One region of the Rhizobium sp. BK212 genome, then DNA from elsewhere that is predicted to be linked to it. Evidence: predicted binding sites of a transcription regulator. Region 1 holds the regulator's gene; each other region holds the start of a gene.

Region 1 (5,850 bases):
ATAGACATCGACTTCGACGGTGGGATTGCCACGGCTATCGAGAATCTCGCGGGCGATGATATCGGTGATTGCAGTCATGGGTTCTTCCTGCTCAGTGGGTGATAAGTCGTTCGAAACCTGTCTTAATCGAAGGCGAGCAAATTACAATGCCGCAATTGCCAGCCTTCGAACCAGCGTTCCGATGTGGACGAAAGCGCGTCGCGATCTCTAACATTCGCATGGTCCGCGCTTTGCTCTTTGGTTTTGCGCGACATGCTTATAGCGCGATCATGTCAGACTGTTGAACGTCAAGCTGGGTAATCAGGCCTTGGCGACCGCATCGAAGGCAAGCAGCTTTTCGAGGAGCCGCGGCATGTCCTTGAGATAGACCATGTTCGGTCCGTCGGAAGGCGCATTGTCGGGGTCCTGATGGGTTTCGAGGAAGACGCCGGCAATGCCGGTCGCCACCGCTGCGCGCGCCAGCGTTTCAACGAATTCCCGCTGGCCGCCCGAGGAATCGCCCTGCCCGCCCGGCTGCGCCACGGAATGGGTGGCGTCGAAAACAACGGGAGCACCCATCGACGCCATGATCGGCAGCGAACGCATGTCGGAAACCAGCGTGTTGTAGCCAAACGAGGCGCCGCGCTCGCACAGCAGCACGTTCGGATTGCCGCTGGCGTTGAGCTTCTTCAGGACGTTTTTCATATCCCAGGGAGCGAGGAACTGGCCCTTCTTGACATTGACGACGCGGCCGGTCTTGGCGGCGGCGATGAGAAGATCGGTCTGGCGGCAAAGGAAGGCCGGGATCTGCAGGACATCGACGGTCTTTGCCACCTCGGCGCATTGTTCGGCGGTATGAACGTCGGTCAGGACGGGAAAGCCGAATTCCTTCTTGAGGTCGGCAAAGATCTCCATGCCCTTTTCAATGCCGATGCCGCGTTCGGCCGAAAGCGAGGTGCGGTTCGCCTTGTCGAAGGAGCTCTTGTATACGAGGCCGATGCCGAGCTTTCCGCAAAGCTCCTTCAGCGTGCCGGCCACCATGAAGGCGTGGTCGCGGCTCTCCATCTGGCAAGGGCCGGCAATCAGCGACAGGCGGCCGGTGTTGGAAAAGGTGACCTGGCCCTGGCCCTCGCCGATCTTGACTTGGGAATTCGTATCTGTGCTCATCGTGTTTCCTCGAAGGCGAAAAGCGTGCCCTGCCCGGGCGCGGGCTTCACCAGAATGCGATTGTTCTTGCGCGTATATGTCACCCCGTTAGCAGCCAAATGCGCTTCTGTCACGGCAAGATCGGCGACAGCGAAGAGAATCGCCCGGCCGCGCAGGCCGCGGTCGGCGGATGGGACAGCGACCTCGAAATAGGCCTCCAAACCCTCCGGCGTCATCAGGCTGATTTTCACATTCGACGCCGCGATCTTGACGCCGAAACCGGTTTTCTCGAATGCCGATTGCGCGCTGGCAAGACTGACGAAGGCGGCGAAGGCAGCCGCATCGGGCGCGCAAAGCACCACCTCGGCAATGCCGGTCACGCCATTGGCATGCGCCTCAAGCGCGCTGCGGTCGGCCGGCAGCGGATTGACGCGCTCGACGGTGAAGAGAAAGAGATCGGGCGCGCGCAGGTCGCCGGCAAAGGCCAGCTTGAAGCCGGCAATGCTCTCAGAACCATCCGGCATCGTCATCGGCCTGCTGAACGCCAGCATCTCGCCGGCGCTCGCTCCGTCGCCGACGAAATTCCGATGATCGATATCGGCATCCTCGCTGCCGAAGGCCACCGCCGAAAGCCCCTCCTCGCCGCAGCGGAATCGGAAGGCGCGGTTGCGGGCGGTGAAGACATTGCCTTGCCGCGCCGATGCTTCACTTTCCCCAACGCTCGCAATCCCGAGCGGCTCCAGATAGGTCTTATCGGCAAAAAAGACGCAGGCATTCTCCGTTCCGAAGGGATGACGCGCATCGGCGGCAACGGTAAAGCCCAGCTTGCCGAGCCTCTCGCGCGCCAGATCGATATTGACGACCGGCAGCACGACATGATCCAGCGGGCGCGGTTTGGCGGAATGCTCGTTCATGATATCCCCTCTCCTGACACGGCAGAGATGTGCGACGGTGCCGCGCAAGGCAAGACTTGTCGGCCAATCCGGCGAATGAAAATAAAAATCTCAACGAGTTGGCGCCAAGTTTTACGGAAATTTAGCTACTTGCGGAACACATATGGAACATATAGTGTCTGTTCTGGATTTGTTTCAATCACGAGGTCACAACGTCGATGCTCACGCGCAAACAACAGGAGCTTCTCCTCTTCATTCATGAGCGCATGAAGGAATCCGGCGTTCCGCCGTCTTTCGACGAAATGAAGGACGCCCTGGATCTCGCTTCAAAGTCCGGGATTCACCGGCTGATTACGGCCCTCGAGGAGCGTGGCTTCATTCGCCGCCTACCGAACCGTGCCCGCGCACTCGAGGTCATCAAGCTTCCGGAGGCCTATAGCCCCAGCATCCAGCCCCGGCGCGGCTTTTCGCCGAGCGTCATTGAGGGCAGCCTGGGCAAGCCCCAGCCGGTCGCCACTCCCGCTCCTGCAAAACCCGTCGCCGACAATGGCAACTCCGTCTCCGTGCCGGTCATGGGCCGCATCGCCGCCGGCGTTCCGATCTCGGCAATCCAGAACAACACCCACGACATCGTCGTTCCGGCCGATATGCTCGGCTCCGGTGAACACTACGCGCTGGAGGTCAAGGGTGATTCGATGATCGACGCCGGCATTTTCGACGGCGACACCGTGATCATTCGCAATGGCAGCACCGCAAGCCCTGGCGATATCGTCGTTGCTCTCGTCGACGACGAAGAAGCGACACTCAAACGCTTCCGCCGCAAGGGCGCCTCGATCGCGCTGGAAGCGGCCAACCCGGCTTACGAGACCCGGATCTTCGGGCCGGACCGCGTCAAGGTGCAGGGCAAACTCGTCGGCCTTATTCGCCGCTATCACTGACACCCTGGCCGGTTTCGACAAAGCTGTTGCTGTGCCAGTCATAGGCGCGATGGCGGATCCATGGCCGAGACAGATCATCGAGTGCGGTTGTGACCTCCATGCCGGCCTCGGCGAAGCGCAATTCGACGGAACCGGTCCGGCGCAACGTCTCGCCGGTGAAGAGCGTCGCGCCTGAGCGGCAGCTGTTGAAACGCAGGCGGACCGACGTTACCACGATATCGGCCGCATCGCAGGCCGGAGCGAGATAGGCGGCATTGTCGATGACGGCGACCACATGACCGTTGCCAAGCCTTGATATGCACCAGGCCTTCTTGACGCAGGAAAAGCGGTTTGCGTCACCGTCAGCTGCGGCCGCCCGCATCGCCGCCCTCGCTTCGTTCTGCTGATCGCGCGAAAGCCTGACGCGACGGTCCTCTCCTGCTGGCGGGACAGCAGGACCATCCAGCATCTTCGGCGGGTCATGCGCCGGCAGGACCAGCGCGCGCTGCCATTGGTCGAAGATGAAATCCGGCGGGTTTTCACGGTTGGAGGCCATTGCCGCCGCCTCGACGACCGCGACGAGACTGCCATCTTCCGAAATCACCAGATCCGGCGGCCGGGGAACCGGCAGAAGCAGCAGGATGAGCGTTGCGACTGATATGATCGACGTGCCCATATGGCGGAGCCGGGTGCGGAGCAGCGTCAGCAGCAGGAAGCCCGCCACGGCGACTGCGAAATACCAGGCGGGCAAGCGGCCGATGCCGATGTCGCCACCCCAGCCGGACACGGTCTTGGCGACGGCAATCACCAGATCGAGGCCGAATCCGACAACCTTCCAAGGCAAAACGTCCAAACCGAAAGGCATGAGCAGCATCGCCAGCAACCCGGCCGGCATGATGATGAAGGAGATGATCGGCATCGTCGCGAGGTTTGCCGGCAGGCCGTAGGCGGTCAGGCGATGAAAATGCTCGATCGAAAACAGTGCGGTGGAGAAACCGCCGATCAGCGAGGTCAGGAAGACACCGCCGAAGAAACCCGCAACCGCGACAAAAGGCCTGACGATCGGCAGCTTCAGGAAGGCACTCTCGCGGACGCGCCGATCCTTCCACAGCTGATAGCCCGACACGAGCGCCAAGGTTGCGGCAAAGGACATCTGGAAGCTCGGCCCCAGGACTTCGGAGGGCGAAATGACGAGGATGACGAGCGCGGAGAGAGCGACATTGCGCAGGCTGATCGACGGCCGGTCAAAGAAGACGGCAATCAGCATGATGGCCATCATGATGAAGGCGCGTTCGGCCGAGACCGCGAAGCCGGAGATCAGGAAATAGGCCGTGACGGCGATGAGCGCGCCGGCGGCGGCGATCTTCTTCGTCGGATAGGCCTGGGCGACGCCGGGAAAGAGGCTGAGCAGCATCCGGAAGCCGACGAAGAAGATGCCGGCCGACAGCGCCATGTTGAGGCCTGAGATGGCGATGATATGCGCCAGACCGGACTGGCGCAGCGCCTCCGTGGTCGCATTCGAGATGGCGCGCCGTTCGTCCGTCACCAGAGCAGCGGCAAAAGCGCCGGTGTCGCCGGGCAGAATCGATCGGATGCGGTCGCCGATGCCGCTGCGCAGCCGGTAAAGCCATTCGAGCAGAGCTTCCGCCGTCGATCTGGCAGCCTGCGGGCCCGCCTGCAAATCGACTTTCGTCGGCGCGCCGTAGAAGAAACCATTGGCGCCGATGCCATCGAAATAGGTCCCGAAGGAGAAGTCGTTGAGCTCTGGAAGTGCTGGGCCTGACGGCGGCGTCAGCCGAGCCCTGCCGGTGATGATGTCACCGATCTCGAAAGGCGCGTCGGCGCCGCGGGCGATCGCGGTTATCCGTTCCGGCGGCCGCTTCACCTGCGGCGCCTCGGTGCCGGTGACTGCCAGAATGTAGCGCCACCGGCCGCGACCATCGCCTTCGCGCCGTTCGACACGGCCGGTCACCGTCGTCGTCACGGCGGAGTCGAGGATCACGGTCGAAGCCCGCCAGCTTTCGAACTCCGCCGAGACCACGCCACCGGCCACAAGTGCAAGCGCCAGCAGGACGGCTCGCAATGCCGCCCGCATACGGCTGGCGATCAGAACCGCGGTCGTCAGCACCAACAGGCAGAGTAGCGGTGCAATGACCGGAAAATCCGATGCTCCAAGAAACCAGAAGGCTGATCCGGCGCCGAGGAAGACCGGCGAGAACAGCAGCAGGCGGCCATGATCCGCCTCCTCGCCCAGCATGCGCCTGCCGGCACGCAGCGATTGCGAGGCTAAAGCCGGCAGGCGATGGCGCAACGGTGTCGCCGACTGCGTCCTTGCCGGCCGCGACACCACGGCAGGGGGGAAAAAACCGGAGGTATCGGCAAGGCCGGCGCCTGCTTCCGGCCGCAATTCGACTGTCGTCAATTCCTGCATGCGCCGCCCAAGCTCAACCGCCAAGGCAGCCAGAATGCAACCTCCCATCAAATCCGGCAAGAATAATCGATTGAAATATGAGGGAAAATCGCGAGTGCCAAAAGACCAGTCGAATCATCAGCTTCCGATATGCACGCGGCTCATCGCTGCAGTGCCTAAAAGGTGATACCGCAACGCACAAAATGCCGTCACGGTAACTTGGCATTAGCTTCGCGATCATATAGCTATCGGTGAGGACGCTTAACCCCTATGGCGCTTTTAAGGCGCCACCGCCATTTCGGAGGATCAGCATGACGGATCAAAGCGCTACAATAAAAATCGGTGACAAATCTGTCGACCTTGCCGTCAAGAGCGGCACGATCGGCCCGAGCGTCATCGACATCGGTGCCCTCTACAAGAACACGGCTTCCTTCACGTACGATCCGGGTTTTACCTCGACCGCATCCTGTGAATCGAAAATCACCTACATCGACGGCGACGAAGG
Region 2 (5,850 bases), on a different contig from region 1:
TGGCTGCAGTCGAACTCTTTTTACTCGGGAGGACGGGTTATAATGCGCGCGAAGGGGGAACGATATTGGCAGCGCGTGATTCCGGAAATCCTTTTTTCCTATTTTTAGCGGGAGAAGCACCTGACAAAGTCCGAGATTTGCTCCTGAACGAGTGCCCGACGCCGGAGAAGCCAAGCGAACATAGATTTCAATGGTCATGGGAGCGGCCGAGCGCAGACGAACCTTGGAAGAACAGCATGTATTGGGACTGCATTTTCATGGGCAAACTTCTTGGATCAACCCATTAAAAAACCTTGATCTGAAGCAGATCATGTTGTGAGGGCATCGATGACGGATGATCACAATAAGTGTCGCAGAGAGGGCTGGGCTTGCCTCGCCGATAAGTTGACGTTTAGCAAACGCTTAACTAGGAGACAATTCAGTTTAATTGCATGCGCACTGGCCTTTGAGGCAGGGCAGATCCGAATTCCTGACGCCTTAGCACAAGCCCCAAAGATCCTAAAATTCGCCGGATGGGGCGGCCGCACACAACGAGTAATTGGTGATAATGTCTTTAAAGAGTATACCGCACAAACTGGCGTGAACATCTCGCAGACCGCGTTCGGCGATGAGTATGCGTTTTTCAAAGAGGTATCTTCTTCGCCGGCGGGAACATTTGATCTCGTGCAAACATCAGGCCTCGAATTCTATAGGCGTTACCGAGACAGCGGCCTGCTCGCCATCTTCAATGACGGTGCGGTGCCTACCCTTTCAGACTTTCTGCCAGGGATAATGGCACCTGTGAAGGCACTTACCGGAAAATTATGCGGCGTACCACTTACGTATGGCGTGACAGGTATCGCATTCAATCGAAAAGCCATCACTGAACTTGAAGCTAACTCATTGGGAGCTTCGTTGTTGCTCGATGATAGATTCGCGGGTCGACGAGCTCTGTTCGACGATATGCAGACGAGAATGTGGTTTGCGGCTTTGCAGTCAGGACAAAATCCTAATTCGTTTCAAATATGGGAACCATTTGGCAAGGTATTGAAAAGGTTTGGTCGACGTCGCAGCACTGGCGCTCTACCGTGGAACTCGCCGAGATGTTTTTGAGCGAGAAAGTTATCCTCGCCGACGCTTGGTCGAACGAAGTGGCGCTTCTTCGCGATCAAGGATTGCCTCTGGGATTTCTCATTCCACCGAATTCGTTGGCTTGGATGGAGCTGTTTTGTGTAATCCGAGGCGCCCAATTGCCCGAGGTGGAGGCGCTTTTGCAAGTCCTGACGAAACCAACAGTACTGGAGGTGGTTTCTGTCGCTCAGAAGCTTCCGCCAAGTATGAACCCTAAAAGTCACACGTTCTCGCGTCGCGTGACGGAACTCCCTGGTTTCGACCCCTCCGGAAGCCTTTCAAACTTGGCGTTCGCGGATGCTAATTATTGGTCTGCAGGTAATGATCGTTGGTGGCCAGATTGGGAGAGGATCAGAGGAAGCGGTTAGATCCTCCACTGCCAGTCATCGAACCAGGCAACCTCATGTGCCTAACTTATCGCGCGACGCCATGCTGTCGAGATCGGCGAACGCGACCCTCGGGATGCAGTGACAATCGCAAGCGGAGAATTTGCCTCCCAACGGGTTGCGCAGCTGTAGCTCGAAATTCTCAATCATCGCGGTGGAGCAGCACGTATTGGTGCGGATGTCATCTTCGCATGCGCTTTCGACGGAAGCTTTTACAACGCCATGGATGTCGTAAAGCATTCGGAACACCTCGGCAAAAAACCGCAGTAGACATCTTCATAGAGTAGCGGGTGCTTCGACGCGCTTTCTTCTACGCCGCCGCCGTCAACCTTTCCCCTGCGATACGGTAGGAAATCGCCTCGGCCAAATGAATGCGGCCGACTGTCGACTTGCCGTCGAGATCGGCCAGGGTGCGGGCGACCTTGAGGACGCGGTGGTAGCCGCGGGCGGAGAATTTCATCTTTTCGGCGGCGTCGCGCAGCAGCTGCAGGCCGCTGGCGTCGGGTTCGGCCATTTTCTCGATCATGGCGGTGGAGCAGCGGGCATTGGTGCCGATGCCTTTTGCGCCGGCACTTTCGAAGCGCTCCTGCTGGATCTCGCGGGCGCGGGCGACGCGGCGGGCGACGTCGGCGCTGCTTTCGGCCGCCATCGGCCGGATGAGATCGGCGGCGGAGACGGCCGGCACGTCGATGCGGATATCGATGCGGTCCATCAGCGGCCCGGAGATGCGGGCCTGGTAGTCGCTCATGCAGCGCGGGCCGCGGGCGCAGCTATGACCGGGCTCGCCGGCCATGCCGCAGCGGCAGGGGTTCATTGCCGCGATCAGCTGGAATTTCGCCGGATAGGAAACGCGGTGATTGGCACGCGCGATGACGCACTCGCCGCCTTCGAGCGGCTGGCGCAGCGCATCGAGCGCCTGCGGCGTGAACTCTGGAAATTCGTCGAGAAACAGCACGCCGTGATGGGCAAGCGAGGCTTCGCCCGGACGGGCGCGCAGGCCGCCGCCGACGAGGGCGGCCATGGTGGCGGAATGATGCGGGGTGCGGAAGGGCCGGCGGTCGGAAAGCTTGCCGCCGGAGAGCTGGCCGGCGATCGAGTGGACCATCGACACCTCCAGCAGTTCGGCGGCCGAAAGCGGCGGGAGGATCGACGGCAGCCTGGCCGCCAGCATCGACTTGCCGGAGCCGGGAGGCCCGACCATCAGGAGATTATGGCCGCCGGCGGCTGCGACCTCCAGCGCCCGCTTGGCGCTTTCCTGGCCCTTGATCTCGGCAAGGTCCGGCAGGTTGGCGGCATTGGCGCGGATCGATGCCTCCGGCCTCGATAGGACCTGCGTGCCGCGGAAATGATTGGCAAGAGCGATCAGGCTGCGGGGTGCGAGAATATCGACATCCGCGCCCGCCCAGGCAGCTTCGGCGCCGCTTTCGGCCGGGCAGATCAGCCCCTTGCCGAGCGCATTGGCGCCGATCGCGGCCGGCAGCGCACCTGCGATGGCGGCGATCGTGCCATCGAGGTTGAGCTCGCCGACGACGACAAAATCCGACAGCGCATCGGCGGGAATGGCGCCGAGGGCGGCCATCAGCGCCAAGGCGATCGGCAGATCGAAATGCGAGCCTTCCTTCGGCAGATCGGCGGGCGCCAGATTGACGGTTACCCGTTTGGCCGGCAGCGCCAGGCCGGAGGCATGGAGGGCGGCCTGCACCCGCTCGCGGCTTTCGGCAACCGCCTTGTCGGGCAAGCCGACGATCTGCATGCCGACCTTGCCGGGCGCGACCATGACCTGAACCTCGACCGGCACACCTTCGATGCCCTGGAATGCCACCGTGCTGACACGCGCGACCATAAACCCATCCCCTTGCCGCAAACTCTTATACCGCCCCCGGCCCTTGAGAGCCAGCGGTTGCAATCTGGCATGGAAGCGGGAATAAAACAAGAACAATCAAGGAACGTATCTGGATATCCGCGGCGACCGGGTTGTACCCGGCCGCGGGATCAAAACGGGCATAATTTGCCGGTCAGCCGCGCTTGCGTTCGATCGCATCCCAGAGGAGGCTTGATATATCGGCGCCGCCGAACTTCTTGACCTCGCGGATGCCCGTGGGCGAGGTGACGTTGATCTCGGTCATGTAATCGCCGATCACATCGATGCCGACGAGCAGGAAGCCGCGTTCTCTCAGCGCCGGGCCGATGCGGGCGCAGATTTCCTGCTCGCGCGGCGTCAGTTCGGTCGCCTCGGCGCGGCCGCCGACATGCATGTTGGAGCGGCTGTCGTGTTCGGCCGGGACGCGGTTGATGGCGCCGGCAAATTCACCGTCGACCAGGATGATGCGCTTGTCACCCTTGCGCACATCGGGCAGATATTGCTGGGCGATGAAGGGTTCGCGGAACAGCTGGCCGAACATTTCCAGCAGCGAGGAGAGATTGCGGTCGTCGCGGGTCGAATGGAAGACGCCGGCGCCGCCATTGCCGTAGAGCGGCTTCAGGATGATGTCGCCCATCTCGTCACGGAAACGGCGGATCTCGGTCGGGTCCTTGGTGATCAGCGTCTTCGGCATCAGGTCGGAAAATTCGGTGACGAAGATCTTCTCCGGCGAGTTGCGCACCCAGGCCGGATCGTTGACGACGAGCGTCTTCGGGTGAATGCGCTCGAGCAGATGCGTCGAGGTGATATAGGCCATGTCGAAGGGCGGGTCCTGGCGCAGCAGCACGACATCCATGGTCGCGAGATCGACGCGCTCCGGCGCGCCAAGCTCGAAGTGATCGCCCTTGACGTCGCGCAGCAGCATCGGCTCGACGCTGGCAAAGAGCTTGCCGTCGCGGAAGCTCAGGCGGTCGGGGGTGTAATGGAAGAGCCGGTAGCCGCGCGCCTGGGCTTCCAGGCTCATGGCGAAGGTGGAATCACCTGCGATATTGATGCCGGCGACATGATCCATCTGGACCGCTACATTGGTGATCTTGGCCATTTCCGTCCCTTCCTGACTGCCGGACAGATGTAGGTCGGCCAGATTTCAAACGCAACGGCCAATCAAGGCCTTCCGGCGCTACCTGATCATCGCGTCTCAAGGATGCGCATCAGCCGGCCGCGATAGCTGTCGAGAATAACGGCGAGCACGATGACGGCGCCGATGACGATCGGCTTGATATTGTCGTCGGCGCCGAGCAGCTGCAATCCCGTCGACAGCACCTGCAGAATGCAGGCGCCGACCAGCGTGCCGATGATCGAGCCTTTGCCGCCGGAGAGGCTGGTGCCGCCGATGATGACGGCGGCGATGGCATTCAACTCATAGCCGATGCCGGCAACCGGGCTGCCGACATTGAGGCGGAGCAGATAGACCATGGCGGCAATGCCGGCGGTCAGCCCGGAGATCGTGAAGACCGCGATCTTGTATCTTTTCGGCTGATGCCCCGACAGCCGCACAGCCTCTTCATTGGTGCCGATCGCAAAGACGAAGCGCCCGAAGACGGTGTAGCGCAGCACGAACCAGCCGATCAGGACGACGACGATCGCAATCAGGAAGATCGACGGAAAGATGCCCCAGAAGATCAGGTTGCCGAAATCGACGAAAGGCTGCGGCAGGCCTGTTATCGTGGAGTTGTCGCTGACCACGCGGGCCAGGCCGCTGGCGACGTTCAGCATGCCGAGGGTGACGATGAAGGACGGAAGCTTCCACTTCTCGCAGATCCAGCCATTGACCGCGCCAAGGATGGCGCCGGTGCCCATCGACGCCAGACAGGCGAGAACGATCGCCTGCCATGGCGAAAACGCCGGATTGATCATGATCGTCGCACCGATGACCGTGCAAAGGGCAAGCAGCGAGCCGACGGAGAGATCGATGCCGCCGACGAGGATGACGAAGGTCATGCCCGCGGCCAGCACGGTGTTGATGGCGATCTGCACGAAGATCTTCAGAAAATTCTCCGGCGTCGCGAAATAGGGCGCCGTCGCCGAGAAAAACGCCAGGATCAGGATGAGGGCGATGGCGACGCCCGCTTCCTTCATCGAGATCCGGATCAGCTTGTCCCAGACGCTCGTCTCTTTCGCCCCAGTTTTCGCCTCGGTCTGTTCTTCAATGTTGGCGGACACGGCTGTACTCCTTGTAGGCGAGCGAAAGGATCCTGCTCTCGTCGAATTGGTCCCGGGCTATTTCCCCTGCGATCTTGCCGTCGGAAAAGACGATGATGCGATGGCAGATGCCCATCAGTTCCGGCAGATCGGAAGACACGACCAGGACACCTTTTTGCTCGGCCGCAAACTTCCACAGGAGCTCATAAATCTCGGCCTTGGCACCGACGTCGATCCCGCGGGTCGGCTCATCGAAAATCAGCACCTTGGGACCGCGGAACAGCCATTTGG
Region 3 (5,850 bases), 440 kb from region 1:
ATGCCTTTGCCCGCAACCTGCCGCCGGATGCGAAATTCGGCTTCCTGCCGAAGCCCTTCTCGCTCAAGCAGCTCGCTGTTGTGGTGAAGGAAACGTTGGACGGGTGAGTGGGGTGCGCCCGAGAGAGGGCGTGCCACACATCGCCTCTATCACGGTTGTGCCGTGCCAGCCCCTCTGCCCGGCAGGCAGAGAGGCTTTTTCGGCACCATCTATCTGTCACGGCCATACCGACCTACCCGTCAATCCTCATTCCGCAGCGCCACCGCAATCTCGGCCGCAAGCCGCGCATTGTTCTCCACCAACGCAATATTGGTCTTCAGGCTCTGGCCGTCCGTCAGGTCGAAGATGGTCGAGAGCAGATAGGGCGTCACAGCCTTGCCGGTGATTTCGTCGCGCTCGGCGCTATCCAGCGCCCGCTCGATATAGATTTCCATCTCCTCGCGTGGGATTTCGTCGGCTTCCGGCACCGGATTGGCGACGAGCATGCCGCCGTCGACACCGAGCTGTTCGCGCACCGTCTGGAAATTGGCGATGGCGGCCGGGCTGTTCAGCGACAGCGGGCTTGATATGCCCGAGGAGCGCGACCAGAAGGCGGGAAATTCCTCGCTCTCATAGGTGACGACAGGCACGCCGCGGGTTTCCAGCACTTCCAGCGTCTTCGGAATGTCGAGAATCGCCTTGGCGCCGGCGCAGACGACGATGACGCCGGTTCGGGCGAGCTCCTCGAGGTCGGCTGATATATCGAAGCTTTCCTCGGCGCCGCGATGTACGCCGCCGATGCCGCCTGTGGCAAAGACGCGGATGCCGGCGCGCGCTGCCGCAATCATCGTCGCCGCGACCGTGGTGGCGCCGGTGCGGCGCTCGGCGATCGCGAAGGCGAGATCGGCGCGCGACACCTTCATCACCTCGGTCGCCTTGGCGAGCTGTTCCAATTCCGCGGCTTCAAGACCGATATGCAACGTGCCATGAATGACGGCGATCGTTGCCGGCACCGCTCCCTGTTCACGGATGATCGTCTCGACGCTGCGGGCCATCTCGATATTGCCGGGATAGGGCATGCCGTGGGTGATGATCGTCGATTCCAGCGCCACAAGCGGCGCGCCGCGCTGCTTGGCGCTGGCAACCTCCTTCGAATAGGCGATCGGCAGAAGAGGGGAGATGGGCTTGGTCATGGTCTTGTCCTGTGATCGACAGAACATGATGCCGAAAAGTGTGGGCGGTTTTCGGACGGCATCATGCTCAACTCTTTAATTAGTCGCTTCAATGCAGAATTCTGATTTTGGGAACAAGGGCAAGCGCCTCATTCAAAAGATCCGGCGTCAGATTTTCGTTGACGGCGTGCCGCGACTGCACGGTCAGCGTGGCGGCCGCGGTGCCGTGGCGGACGGCTTCCTCGAGCGGCAGGCCGAGCATCAAGGCGGCGAGCGTGCCGGCCGCAAGAGAATCGCCGGCACCCGTGACATCGGCGACGGTGTCGGCGATCGGCGGCTGCAGCGTCACGGCGCGGTCCCCGCAAAGCGCGACGAGTTCGCGCCGGCCGCGAGTGACGACGGCATTCCTGATGCCGATCTCGTTCAGCAATGGCGGCCAGCCGGCGGCGTCTTCCGGCTGCTCACCGGTCAGGGCGGCGGCCTCGGCCTCGTTCAGGAACAGGTAGTCGATATCCCCGATGCAGGGTTTCAGCCTGACGACCTTGGCCGGCGAGATGGCGATCGCCGCGACGGGCTTGGCCAGGGAATGCGCCTTGGCGACGATCGCGGCGATTGTCTCTTCCGGCAGGTTGGCATCGAAGAGGATGAAATCATGGGCGGCGAAAGCTTCCCGCACCCAGCGGATGGATAGACGCCGCGGCACGAAGAAACGGTAGAGATCCATGTCGGCGAGGGCGATCACCAGATTGCCGTCCTTCTCGATGATCGCCGTATAGCTCGGCGTCTTGCGGTCGAGGAAGACGAAAGGCCGGTCGTCGATGCCGGCGAAATCGGCGGCTTCGCCGACCAGTTCGCCGTTGGGATCGCCGCCGCGCGGCGAGATCATCGTCACCTGAAAACCGAGCCTTGCGAGATTGCGCGCCGCATTGAAGCCGCCGCCGCCGGGCTCCTCGAACCAGGTGCCGGGATTGCTGGCGCCAGGCGCTGTCTCGCCGGAGATGCGGCCGCGCCGATCGATATGGGCACCGCCGAGAACGAGAATCTTTCTTTTCATTTCAGGCACTCTCCTGATGCCCGACGTGCGAATCGATGGGATGGGTTTTTGTGCGCGGGTGCCGGCACTTTACATCTAAGTCGTTGCTTTTCATCGATAAAACAAATACAGAACACGGGCCGTTTTACCTTTTTCTTTCAATTGTTTGATCGCCTATTGCGAGAGTGGAACAAATAGGGTACAAACTCGACATTGCTTGGGCGGCTTCAATAACCTAAAGGTGGATCGGATGTCTCAGAATTCATTGCGGCTGGTAGAGGACAAATCAGTGGACAAAAGCAAGGCGCTTGAAGCGGCACTCTCACAGATAGAGCGGTCGTTCGGCAAGGGCTCGATTATGAAACTCGGCTCCAACGAGAATGTTGTCGAGATCGAGACGATCTCGACCGGCTCGCTTGGCCTCGATATCGCACTTGGTGTCGGCGGCCTGCCGAGGGGCCGCATCATCGAAATTTACGGACCGGAAAGCTCCGGTAAAACGACGCTTGCGCTGCAGACCATTGCCGAGGCGCAGAAAAAGGGCGGTATCTGCGCCTTCGTCGATGCCGAACATGCGCTCGATCCTGTCTATGCCCGCAAGCTTGGCGTCGATCTGCAGAACCTTCTGATCTCGCAGCCCGATACCGGCGAGCAGGCGCTTGAAATCACCGATACGCTGGTGCGCTCCGGCGCCGTCGACGTCCTCGTCGTCGACTCGGTCGCCGCACTGACGCCACGCGCCGAAATCGAAGGCGAGATGGGCGACAGCCTTCCCGGCCTGCAGGCGCGCCTGATGAGCCAGGCGCTGCGCAAACTCACCGCCTCGATCTCGAAGTCGAACACCATGGTGATCTTCATCAACCAGATCCGCATGAAGATCGGCGTCATGTTCGGTTCGCCGGAAACGACGACGGGCGGCAATGCGCTGAAATTTTATGCCTCCGTACGCCTCGACATCCGCCGCATCGGCGCGGTCAAGGAGCGCGAAGAGGTGATCGGCAACCAGACCCGCGTCAAGGTCGTCAAGAACAAGATGGCGCCACCCTTCAAGCAGGTCGAGTTCGACATCATGTATGGCGAGGGTGTTTCCAAGACCGGCGAGTTGGTTGATCTCGGCGTCAAGGCCGGCATCGTCGAGAAATCGGGCGCCTGGTTCTCCTATAACAGCCAGCGTCTCGGCCAAGGTCGTGAAAACGCCAAGACCTTCCTGCGCGACAATCCGGATCTCGCCCGCGAGATCGAGTTGTCGCTGCGCCAGAATGCCGGCCTGATCGCCGACCGCTTCCTGCAGAACGGCGGACCGGATCCCGATGACGGCGATGGCGATGCCACTGCGGAAATGTAATTTTCGCGCTTGAACTCATCAGTCAGTTCCAGCCGGCCGCATTCCTGATGAGAATGCGGCCGGTTTTGTTTGTCTGCTGGACAGTGGCGGAGGCGAACGTTAAAAGCCGATGGATTTGTATTTACCTGCCTCCGGCAGCATTGAAGGGCATAGCATGAGCGGCGTGAACGATATCCGGTCGACCTTCCTCGACTATTTCAAGAAGAACGGCCATGAGATTGTTCCGTCGAGCCCGCTCGTCCCGCGCAACGACCCGACGTTGATGTTCACCAATGCCGGCATGGTGCAGTTCAAGAATGTCTTCACCGGCCTGGAAAAGCGTCCTTATTCGACGGCGACGACCTCGCAGAAGTGCGTGCGCGCCGGCGGCAAGCACAACGACCTCGACAATGTCGGCTATACCGCGCGTCACCTGACCTTCTTCGAAATGCTCGGCAACTTCTCCTTCGGCGACTATTTCAAGGAGAATGCGATCGAGCTTGCCTGGAAGCTCGTGACCGAAGGTTTTGATCTGCCGAAGCATCGCCTGCTGGTAACCGTCTATTCCGAAGACGAAGAGGCAGCGACGCTGTGGAAGAAGATCGCCGGTTTCTCCGACGACAAGATCATCCGCATTCCGACCTCCGACAATTTCTGGCAGATGGGCGATACCGGCCCCTGCGGTCCGTGCTCGGAAATCTTCATCGACCAGGGCGAGAACGTCTGGGGCGGCCCTCCGGGCTCGCCGGAGGAAGATGGCGACCGGTTCCTGGAATTCTGGAACCTGGTCTTCATGCAGTTCGAACAGACGGAGCCCGGCGTTCGCAACCCGCTGCCGCGTCCGTCGATCGACACCGGCATGGGTCTGGAGCGCATGGCCTGCATTCTGCAGGGCGTTCAGAGCGTGTTCGACACCGATCTCTTCCGGACACTGATCGGCGCCATCGAGGATACGATGGGCCTCAAGGCGGAAGGCAGCGCCAGCCACCGCGTCATCGCCGACCACCTGCGCTCCTCGGCCTTCCTGATCGCCGACGGTGTGTTGCCGTCGAATGAGGGCCGCGGTTATGTCCTGCGCCGCATCATGCGCCGCGCCATGCGCCATGCGCAGTTGCTCGGCGCCAAGGAGCCGCTGATGTACAAGCTGCTGCCGACGCTGGTGCAGCAGATGGGCCGCGCCTATCCGGAGCTGGTGCGCGCCGAGGCGCTGATCTCGGAAACGCTGAAGCTCGAGGAAAACCGCTTCCGCAAGACGCTCGAACGTGGCCTGTCGCTTCTGTCGGACGCAACGACGGATCTTTCCAAGGGCGATATGCTGGATGGCGAGACCGCCTTCAAGCTCTACGACACCTACGGCTTCCCGCTCGATCTGACGCAGGATGCATTGCGTGCCCGAGAGATCGGCGTCGACATCTCCGGCTTCACCGATGCGATGCAGCGCCAGAAGGCCGAAGCCCGCTCGCACTGGGCCGGTTCCGGCGAAAAGGCGACCGAAACCGTGTGGTTCGAGCTCAAGGAAAAACACGGCGCGACCGAATTCCTGGGCTACGACACCGAAACGGCTGAAGGCGTCGTGCAGGCGATCGTCAAGGATGGCGCGGTTTCGACCGAGGCCAGGGCCGGCGACAAGGTGCAGATCGTCGTCAGCCAGACGCCGTTCTACGGCGAATCCGGCGGCCAGATGGGCGATACCGGGGTGATCTCGTCCGACCATGGCAAGATCGAGATTTCAGATACGCAGAAGAGGGGCGAAGGCCTGTTCGTGCATCTGGGTACTGTCATCGAAGGCGTGGTCAAGGATGGCGATGCTGTCGCGTTGACGGTCGATCATGCCCGCCGTTCGCGCCTGCGCGCCAATCACTCGGCAACCCACCTGTTGCATGAGGCGCTGCGCGAAGTGCTGGGCACTCATGTGGCACAGAAGGGTTCGCTGGTAGCACCCGAGCGCCTGCGTTTCGACGTTTCGCATCCGAAGCCGATGTCGGCCGAAGAGCTGAAAATCGTCGAGGATATGGCAAATGAGATCGTGCTGCAGAATTCGCCGGTCACCACGAGGCTGATGAGCGTCGACGATGCGATCGCCGAAGGTGCGATGGCGCTGTTCGGTGAGAAATACGGCGATGAAGTCCGCGTCGTGGCGATGGGCGAGGGTGTGCGCGGCGCCAAGGCCGGCAAGCCCTATTCGATCGAACTCTGCGGCGGCACGCATGTCGGAGCCACCGGCCAGATCGGCCTGATCCGCGTTCTCGGCGAAAGCGCCGTCGGCGCCGGCGTTCGCCGCATCGAGGCCGTCACCGGCGAATCGGCGCGCGAATATCTGGCCGAACAGGACGAGCGCGTGA

What was found. The regulator LexA, encoded in region 1, represses DNA repair genes until DNA is damaged. The targets are predictions, from matches to a motif close to TGTTCNNNNTGTGTTCNG.
Region 2: FHT79_RS15955 (YifB family Mg chelatase-like AAA ATPase) is a predicted target of LexA. The motif match lies at 3,417-3,434, and genes of this name have one in related genera.
Region 3: recA (recombinase RecA) is a predicted target of LexA. The motif match lies at 2,303-2,320, and genes of this name have one in related genera.

Annotation. Positions count from the first base shown of each region.
Region 1 covers NZ_JACIFS010000003.1:655,936-661,785, forward strand. Annotated here, with positions in the region: gene eno (phosphopyruvate hydratase) at 1-78, opposite strand, end outside; gene kdsA (3-deoxy-8-phosphooctulonate synthase) at 301-1,146, opposite strand; gene FHT79_RS13150 (VOC family protein) at 1,143-2,039, opposite strand; gene lexA (transcriptional repressor LexA) at 2,237-2,956, shown strand; gene FHT79_RS13160 (ComEC/Rec2 family competence protein) at 2,937-5,366, opposite strand; gene gltA (citrate synthase) at 5,657-5,850, shown strand, end outside.
Region 2 covers NZ_JACIFS010000004.1:258,229-264,078, reverse strand. Annotated here, with positions in the region: gene FHT79_RS15975 (hypothetical protein) at 1-287, shown strand, start outside; gene FHT79_RS15970 (hypothetical protein) at 328-1,092, shown strand; gene FHT79_RS15965 (hypothetical protein) at 1,068-1,478, shown strand; gene FHT79_RS15960 (hypothetical protein) at 1,512-1,736, opposite strand; gene FHT79_RS15955 (YifB family Mg chelatase-like AAA ATPase) at 1,807-3,339, opposite strand; gene gshB (glutathione synthase) at 3,512-4,459, opposite strand; gene FHT79_RS15945 (ABC transporter permease) at 4,546-5,580, opposite strand; gene FHT79_RS15940 (sugar ABC transporter ATP-binding protein) at 5,564-5,850, opposite strand, start outside.
Region 3 covers NZ_JACIFS010000003.1:212,397-218,246, forward strand. Annotated here, with positions in the region: gene FHT79_RS10990 (PAS domain-containing sensor histidine kinase) at 1-107, shown strand, start outside; gene FHT79_RS10995 (pseudouridine-5'-phosphate glycosidase) at 240-1,172, opposite strand; gene FHT79_RS11000 (carbohydrate kinase family protein) at 1,261-2,205, opposite strand; gene recA (recombinase RecA) at 2,435-3,529, shown strand; gene alaS (alanine--tRNA ligase) at 3,684-5,850, shown strand, end outside.